Regions from separate parts of the Rahnella sp. ATs2 genome, predicted to be linked through region 2. Evidence: predicted binding sites of a transcription regulator. Region 2 holds the regulator's gene; each other region holds the start of a gene.

Region 1 (2,206 bases), on a different contig from region 2:
GTTCAAGCATGGCGCGAGCTGGCTGGCGATGTACGGCATCATGGGTACGCTGAGCGTGCTGATGATCCTGCTGTGTGTGGGTCAGAAATTCCCGACCGTTGCGCAGCCGGAAAAAGTGGCGAAAAGCGAGCGGGAAGCGAAAGAGCCGTGGGGCTTCGCGGCGTACGTGCTGTGTTTTGCCCTGTTCGCCTTCGTCTTCAGCGAACTGGTTTTCACCCTGTGGATGCCAAGCTGGTTGCATGAGCATTTCGGTCTGGACACTGACAAAGCGGCGATCTACATCACCACTTACTGGATGGTGAAAGCGATTGGCCTGTTCCTGAACCAGTTCACCGTGCGTTTTGTGAAACTGCGTACCTTCCTGTTTGCGTCGGCCATCGTCGGGTTAATCAGCCTGTTTGTGGTGACACACAACGAAAACACCACGCTGGTGATGATTGCGGTTGGCCTGTTCGGCTTCTGTAACTCCGGTATGTTCTCCGGCCTGATGAGCTACGGCAGCCTGCAGGTGAAAAACTCACCTCCTACGCTGACCTCTGCGCTGCTGACGACGGCTTCCGTCGGTACGCTGATTTTCGCTTCCTTCTCATCATTCATTTATCGCGAATACGGCCTGTTCTGGGCGCTGAATATCGCGACCGTATCTTACGTTCTGCTGGTGCTGGCGGTGATCATCGCCGGTGTGCGCAGTAAAGCGGAAAAAATCCACCGCGAAATGGCGGCATAACATTTACTACGCATAAATTCATGCATAAAAAAGGGAAGGCATAAAAGCCTTCCCTTTTCTTATTTAGCTGCGCCTTTAAAGCTGCGGGCAGCGCTGCAAACTGTTTAGCCAGGATGTTTCAGGCTGAGCGGCCAGACGACGCGCGCGTCCATGGCGGCGTAAAATCAATCCCTTGTCCTGCATTTCACTCAAATCACGTCGGATCGTTTCAAGACTCACATCCAGCGATTGTGCCAGTTCGCTAACCTGTAACACTTCATGTTGTTCTACCAACTGAAGGATGGCCTGATGGCGATTTTTTTTAAGCACCGGTTATTCCTGTGTATATGACAGATATGTGACACAAATCACAAATAACGGTAACTATGATAACCGCGTTACATCCGTATTTTTGGGATCGATCTCAATTTTTCAGAAATCCCCACGAAGTTTTTACGCCTTCAGCGATTTTTGGTTCGTCCCGATTCTCTGTCATACTATGCTCATGCCCCATTTTCCCGTCCGTCGCCGGTGAGTACGCCCGCGTGGCCGGGCTGAATCACTAAGGAATTTTGATGGAATTCAACACTGCAGGCTTGATCTCACTTCAGGAAGCGCTGGATAAAATGCGCGCTTACGTTCCGAAAAAAACAGCGCAGGATGCCGAATCGCTGCCACTGGCAACCGCCGCTGGCCGTATTACTGCGGCACCGGTGCTTTCCCCGATTTTTGTCCCGCCTTTTGATAACTCCGCGATGGACGGTTATGCCCTGCGCATTGAAGACCTGCACGAGGGTGCCGTCCTGCCGGTGGCGGGAAAAGCCTTTGCCGGCGCGCCTTTTCATGGCGAATGGCCTGCCGGAACCTGTATCCGCATCATGACCGGTGCGCCGGTTCCGGCCGGTGCCGACACAGTGATCATGCAGGAACAGGCAGAAGTTTCAGACGCGGGGATACGTTTCACTGCAACGGCGCAAAAAGGCCAGAATATCCGCCTGACCGGAGACGACATTAAGCAAGGCGACAGCGTTTTGCCTGCTGGCGTGCGTCTGGGTGCAGCAGAATTACCGCTGCTGGCGTCCCTTGGCGTGACTGAAGTACAAGTCTGGAAGCCGCTGAAAGTCGCCGTATTTTCCACCGGTGATGAGCTACAACCTGTCGGTACGCCTCTGCAGGAAGGCCAGATTTATGACACGAACCGGTTTGCCGTGCGTCTGATGCTGGAGCAACTCGGTTGTACGGTGCTGGATTTAGGCATTATCCGCGACGATCCGCAGGCATTGCGTAAAGCGTTTGAAGAAGCCAATGAATTTGCCGATTTGGTAATTTCCAGCGGCGGTGTTTCCGTCGGTGAGGCCGATTACACCAAACAGATGCTGGACGAACTGGGCGAAATTGGTTTCTGGAAACTGGCCATGAAACCGGGCAAACCGTTTGCTTTCGGAAAACTGAAAGACAGCTGGTTCTGCGGACTGCCGGGTAATCCGGTGTCGGCTGCAC
Region 2 (2,206 bases):
GCTGATCACTTCAAAGCTGTGCGTGATGGTCGCCGCTTTGCCGAGCATCAGGGACACAGAGCAGTACTTTTCCGCAGACAGGCTAACGGCACGTTCGACAATCTTATCGGTGAGATCTTTACCGGTGACGATAAAATGCAGATTGATGTGCGTGAACAGGCGCGGCGCTTCTTCGCGGCGTTGTGAGGTCAGCTTGACTTCACAATCACGCACGTCATTACGGCCTTTTTGCAAAATAGACACCACATCAATCGCGCTGCAACCGCCTGCGGACATCAGCAGCATTTCCATCGGGCTGGGTGCTTTATCGCCCGCATTACCATCCATAGAAATCTGGTGGCCTGACGCTGACTCGCCTAAAAACGTCAGCCCTTCTACCCATTTTACGCGTGCGTGCATGAACTATTCTCCCGGTGAATAAACTCGTCGAATTCCGCTCCCAGAGTACCCTTTCACCTAAAATCTGGCAACGTAACCCGATCGCCATCATGCTGAAGCGAGACAACAGAAGACAGCATTGCAAACCTGTGCTACAAACAAAGCCGAAACATACTTTCCAGTGAATTGCGGTGACGGTTTTCGCGGTTTAAGAACAGAACCCACGGTGATAACGGCAATAATCAGGCTGTTTCACTCCGACACCCGCTTGCAGCATTTCTGGGGAGTTATATGCTGAAAGGGCGCTTTTTTTATGAAGTGCCGTACAGGGAACTCTGAGCCCTGTGATTTTGGGCAGCGATAACAACAGAGGATAATAGCAAATGGTTCTCGGCAAGCCACAAACAGACCCGACTCTTGAATGGTTCCTGTCTCACTGTCATATACATAAGTATCCTTCTAAAAGTACGCTGATTCACCAGGGTGAAAAAGCCGAAACGCTTTACTACATCGTGAAAGGGTCAGTTGCTGTCCTTATCAAGGATGAAGAAGGCAAAGAAATGATACTGTCCTACCTTAACCAAGGTGACTTCATCGGCGAGCTGGGACTCTTCGAAGAAGGTCAGGAACGTAGTGCGTGGGTTCGTGCAAAAACTGCCTGTGAAGTGGCTGAAATTTCTTATAAAAAATTCCGCCAGCTGATTCAGGTTAACCCGGATATTCTGATGCGTCTTTCCGCGCAGATGGCAAACCGTCTGCAAGTGACGTCAGAGAAAGTCGGCAACCTGGCCTTCCTCGACGTAACAGGGCGTATCGCTCAAACTCTCCTTAATCTGGCTAAACAGCCTGATGCGATGACCCATCCGGACGGGATGCAAATCAAGATCACCCGTCAGGAAATCGGCCAAATCGTCGGTTGTTCACGTGAAACAGTCGGACGTATTCTCAAAATGCTTGAAGATCAAAGTCTGATCTCGGCACACGGTAAAACGATTGTCGTTTACGGCACACGTTAATCCCTTAAAAATCGGCGCGGCAGAATACTGTCGCGCCTTTTTTATGGGCTAAGCTTTATCCATGACGCTATGGCGAAGACTGTTTTACCATCCGGAAGTTAACTACGCGCTGCGCCAGACGCTGGTGTTGTGCCTGCCCGTTGGTATCTGCTGGTTGTTCGGCAATCTGCAAATGGGGCTGCTGTTCTCTCTTTGTCCTGCCTGCTGCAACGTCGCGGGCCTCGATACTCCGCATAAACGCTTTTTCAAACGCCTGATAATTGGCGGAACGCTCTTTGCCGTGAGCAGCATTCTGTTGCAAGTGATGCTGGAAAGCTGGCACATTCCCCTGCCGCTCATCATGTTGTCGCTGGCATTACTGCTTGGCGTGACCGGCGAAATCAGCCCGTTGCATGCGCGGCTGTTGCCCGGCGCGCTGGTGGCGACCATCTTTACACTGAGTATGGTCGGCGTTCGCCCGATATGGCAGGCGCCGGTGCTTTTCGCCGCCGGTACGGCCTGGTACGGATTATTTAACTGGGCGTGGTTTCGCATATCGGAAGAACAGCCGATGCGCGAAACGCTCAGCCAGCTCTATCTGCAACTCGCGGATTACTTCGAAGCTAAATACAGCCTGCTGACGCAACACACCGATCCTGAAACCGCGTTACCCCCGTTGCTGACGCGCCAGCAGCAGGTCATCGACCTGATTGCCCTGCTCTATCAGCAACTGCACATGCTGCCGCAACACGGCCATCATCATCACCATAAAAGACTGTTTCAGCGTTTTCAGGTCGCGCTTGATTTGCAGGAGCACATCACGGTGAGCCTGC
Region 3 (2,206 bases), on a different contig from region 2:
TCGCGGCTCGATGATGCCGAAGACGCCGCCCGTCAGGGGCTCGACGTGCTGACCAACTTCCAGCCGCAACAGCAGTTGCAGTGTCTGGCGATGCTGGCGAAATGTTCTCTGGCCCGCGGTCAGCTCGATAACGCACATCACCATTTACAGCGCTGTGAAAGCCTGCTCAAAACCGGTCAGTATCACATCGACTGGCTGACCAATACCGACAAGCCACGGGTGATTTACTGGCAGATGATCGGCGACAAAGCCGCTGCCCGCCAGTGGCTGCAACAGGCGCGTAAACCCGACATGGCCGACAACCATTTCCAGCAAGGCCAGTGGCGTAATATCGCCCGCGTGCAGATTTTGCTGGAACAGTTTGATGAAGCCGAAGTGGTGCTCGATGAGCTGAATCAGAATGCGCGTCAGTTGCGCCTGACCAGCGATCTCAACCGCAATCTGCTGCTCAGCAATCTGCTTTACTGGCATACCGGCCGTAAAAATGATGCGCAGCGGGTGTTGATCGAAGCGCTGGGGCTGGCGAACCGTACGGGTTTTGTCAGTCATTTCGTCATCGAAGGGGAAATGATGGCGCAGCAGTTGCGTCAGTTGCTGCAACTCAATCTGCTGCCGGAACTGGAACAGCGCCGTGCTCAGCAAATTCTGCGTGAAATTAACCAGCACCATCGTCATAAGTTCGCGCACTTCGACGAAGGGTTCGTCAATAAACTGCTGACCCATCCGCAGGTGCCGGAACTGATCCGCACCAGTCCGCTGACCCAGCGCGAATGGCAGGTTCTCGGGCTGATTTACTCCGGTTACAGCAACGATCAGATCGCCGGTGAACTCGATGTCGCGTCCACCACCATCAAAACGCATATCCGCAATTTGTACCAGAAACTGGGCGTGGCACACCGTCAGGAAGCTGTCCAGCAGGCACAACATTTATTGCAGGTGATGGGCTACGGCGCCTGATTCACCGGGTAAGGCAACGCGCACTTCCGTTATCGCGCACTTCTCTTTTCATAACACATCATCAAAATAAGTTGATGTGTTATGCCTATTTTTCATTAGCGAACATATTTTGCTCAAAAATAAAATCCGGTGATATAATGTGACCTTCGTCACACTATTGTAATTCACCATTTCTTCAGAAAAGCCCGCTGCCAACCTGTTATAACAGCCATCCGGCTGATTTTGGCTTTGTGTAAACGGCTGTAGTGAGTAAGGATTTTATCGATGGGTACTTTAACTGCAGGGATTGTCATGATGCGCTGGGAATTGCTGAGCGCCTTTTTGATGTTCTGCACCAGCCAGCTTAATATTGTTTGCCGCCAGTCCAGCCGCAATACCATGGCCTTTGTTTGCAGCGGTCTCGGCCTGACCGTGACCTGTTTCTTCGTCATGAGCCTGATGGGCATGAATTATGATGCCGCCGCCGTCGCGCAGTTCTGGGCAAACACGAAAGACGTTTTCTTTGATGTGATGAGCAAAACCCCGACCGATATGTCTTATTACTATTAATCCGATTCGCTCACCGCGTGTCGTTGAGAACAGATGAAAGAAAGGCAGAACATGATGTTCTGCCTTTTTTATTGCCCTGATAATGAACATTCAGGCCAGCTTGCTGATTATTTGTTCACCTGCATATCATTTAATCCTAAATTTAGAAAAATGCGTGGCGTATCTGAGGTCTTTTTGTACGTGAGTTTCTGATTACCTGTAAATTGCAGTCTGCTCCGCAATGTAAAACGATATTGTGCGCAGGGCATAAACTATTCATTGCTAATAGTTGAAGGGTCGTATTAGATTCTCACCCATACTTTTCTTAGATACTTTTCTTAGAATGATCATTGCTTTGTTTGCTTCAGGCTGCTGAATTTTCACCGGTTTGGCACCCCTGCTTATGGCTGAAGGAATTCCGATGAATACGCATCACGTGCTTGGCGCGTTAGTGTTACTGGTAAGTTCTGCTTCTTCGCTCGCCGTTGAAACGACGGGCATTCCCCAGGATCAGGTAAAAGAGCGCAATGCGTTTATTGCTGACCTGATGAAAAAAATGACCATTGATGAAAAAATCGGTCAGCTGAATCTGGTCACTGTGGGGCCGGACTATCAGAAAGAAGCCATTATGGCTGACATCCGCGCCGGTAAAGTCGGTGGCGTGTTTAATACCGTCACTAAACCTGATATTCGCCGTATGCAGGATCAGGTCAAAGAAAGC

The links. The regulator CRP, encoded in region 2, controls carbon source genes, mostly activating them, when cyclic AMP is high. The targets are predictions, from matches to a motif close to ATGTGANNNNNNTCACAT.
Region 1: ACJY2G_RS08410 (DeoR family transcriptional regulator) is a predicted target of CRP. The motif match lies at 1,063-1,080, and genes of this name have one in related genera.
Region 3: ACJY2G_RS05315 (YjcB family protein) is a predicted target of CRP. The motif match lies at 1,095-1,112, and genes of this name have one in related genera.

What each region holds. Positions count from the first base shown of each region.
Region 1 covers NZ_JBLYPL010000006.1:272,978-275,183, reverse strand. The annotation lists gene tsgA (MFS transporter TsgA) at 1-727, shown strand, start outside; gene ACJY2G_RS08410 (DeoR family transcriptional regulator) at 803-1,036, opposite strand; gene moeA (molybdopterin molybdotransferase MoeA) at 1,282-2,206, shown strand, end outside.
Region 2 covers NZ_JBLYPL010000013.1:18,931-21,136, forward strand. The annotation lists gene ACJY2G_RS15240 (OsmC family protein) at 1-399, opposite strand, end outside; gene crp (cAMP-activated global transcriptional regulator CRP) at 762-1,394, shown strand; gene ACJY2G_RS15250 (YccS/YhfK family putative transporter) at 1,456-2,206, shown strand, end outside.
Region 3 covers NZ_JBLYPL010000004.1:160,636-162,841, reverse strand. The annotation lists gene malT (HTH-type transcriptional regulator MalT) at 1-957, shown strand, start outside; gene ACJY2G_RS05315 (YjcB family protein) at 1,222-1,506, shown strand; gene bglX (beta-glucosidase BglX) at 1,907-2,206, shown strand, end outside.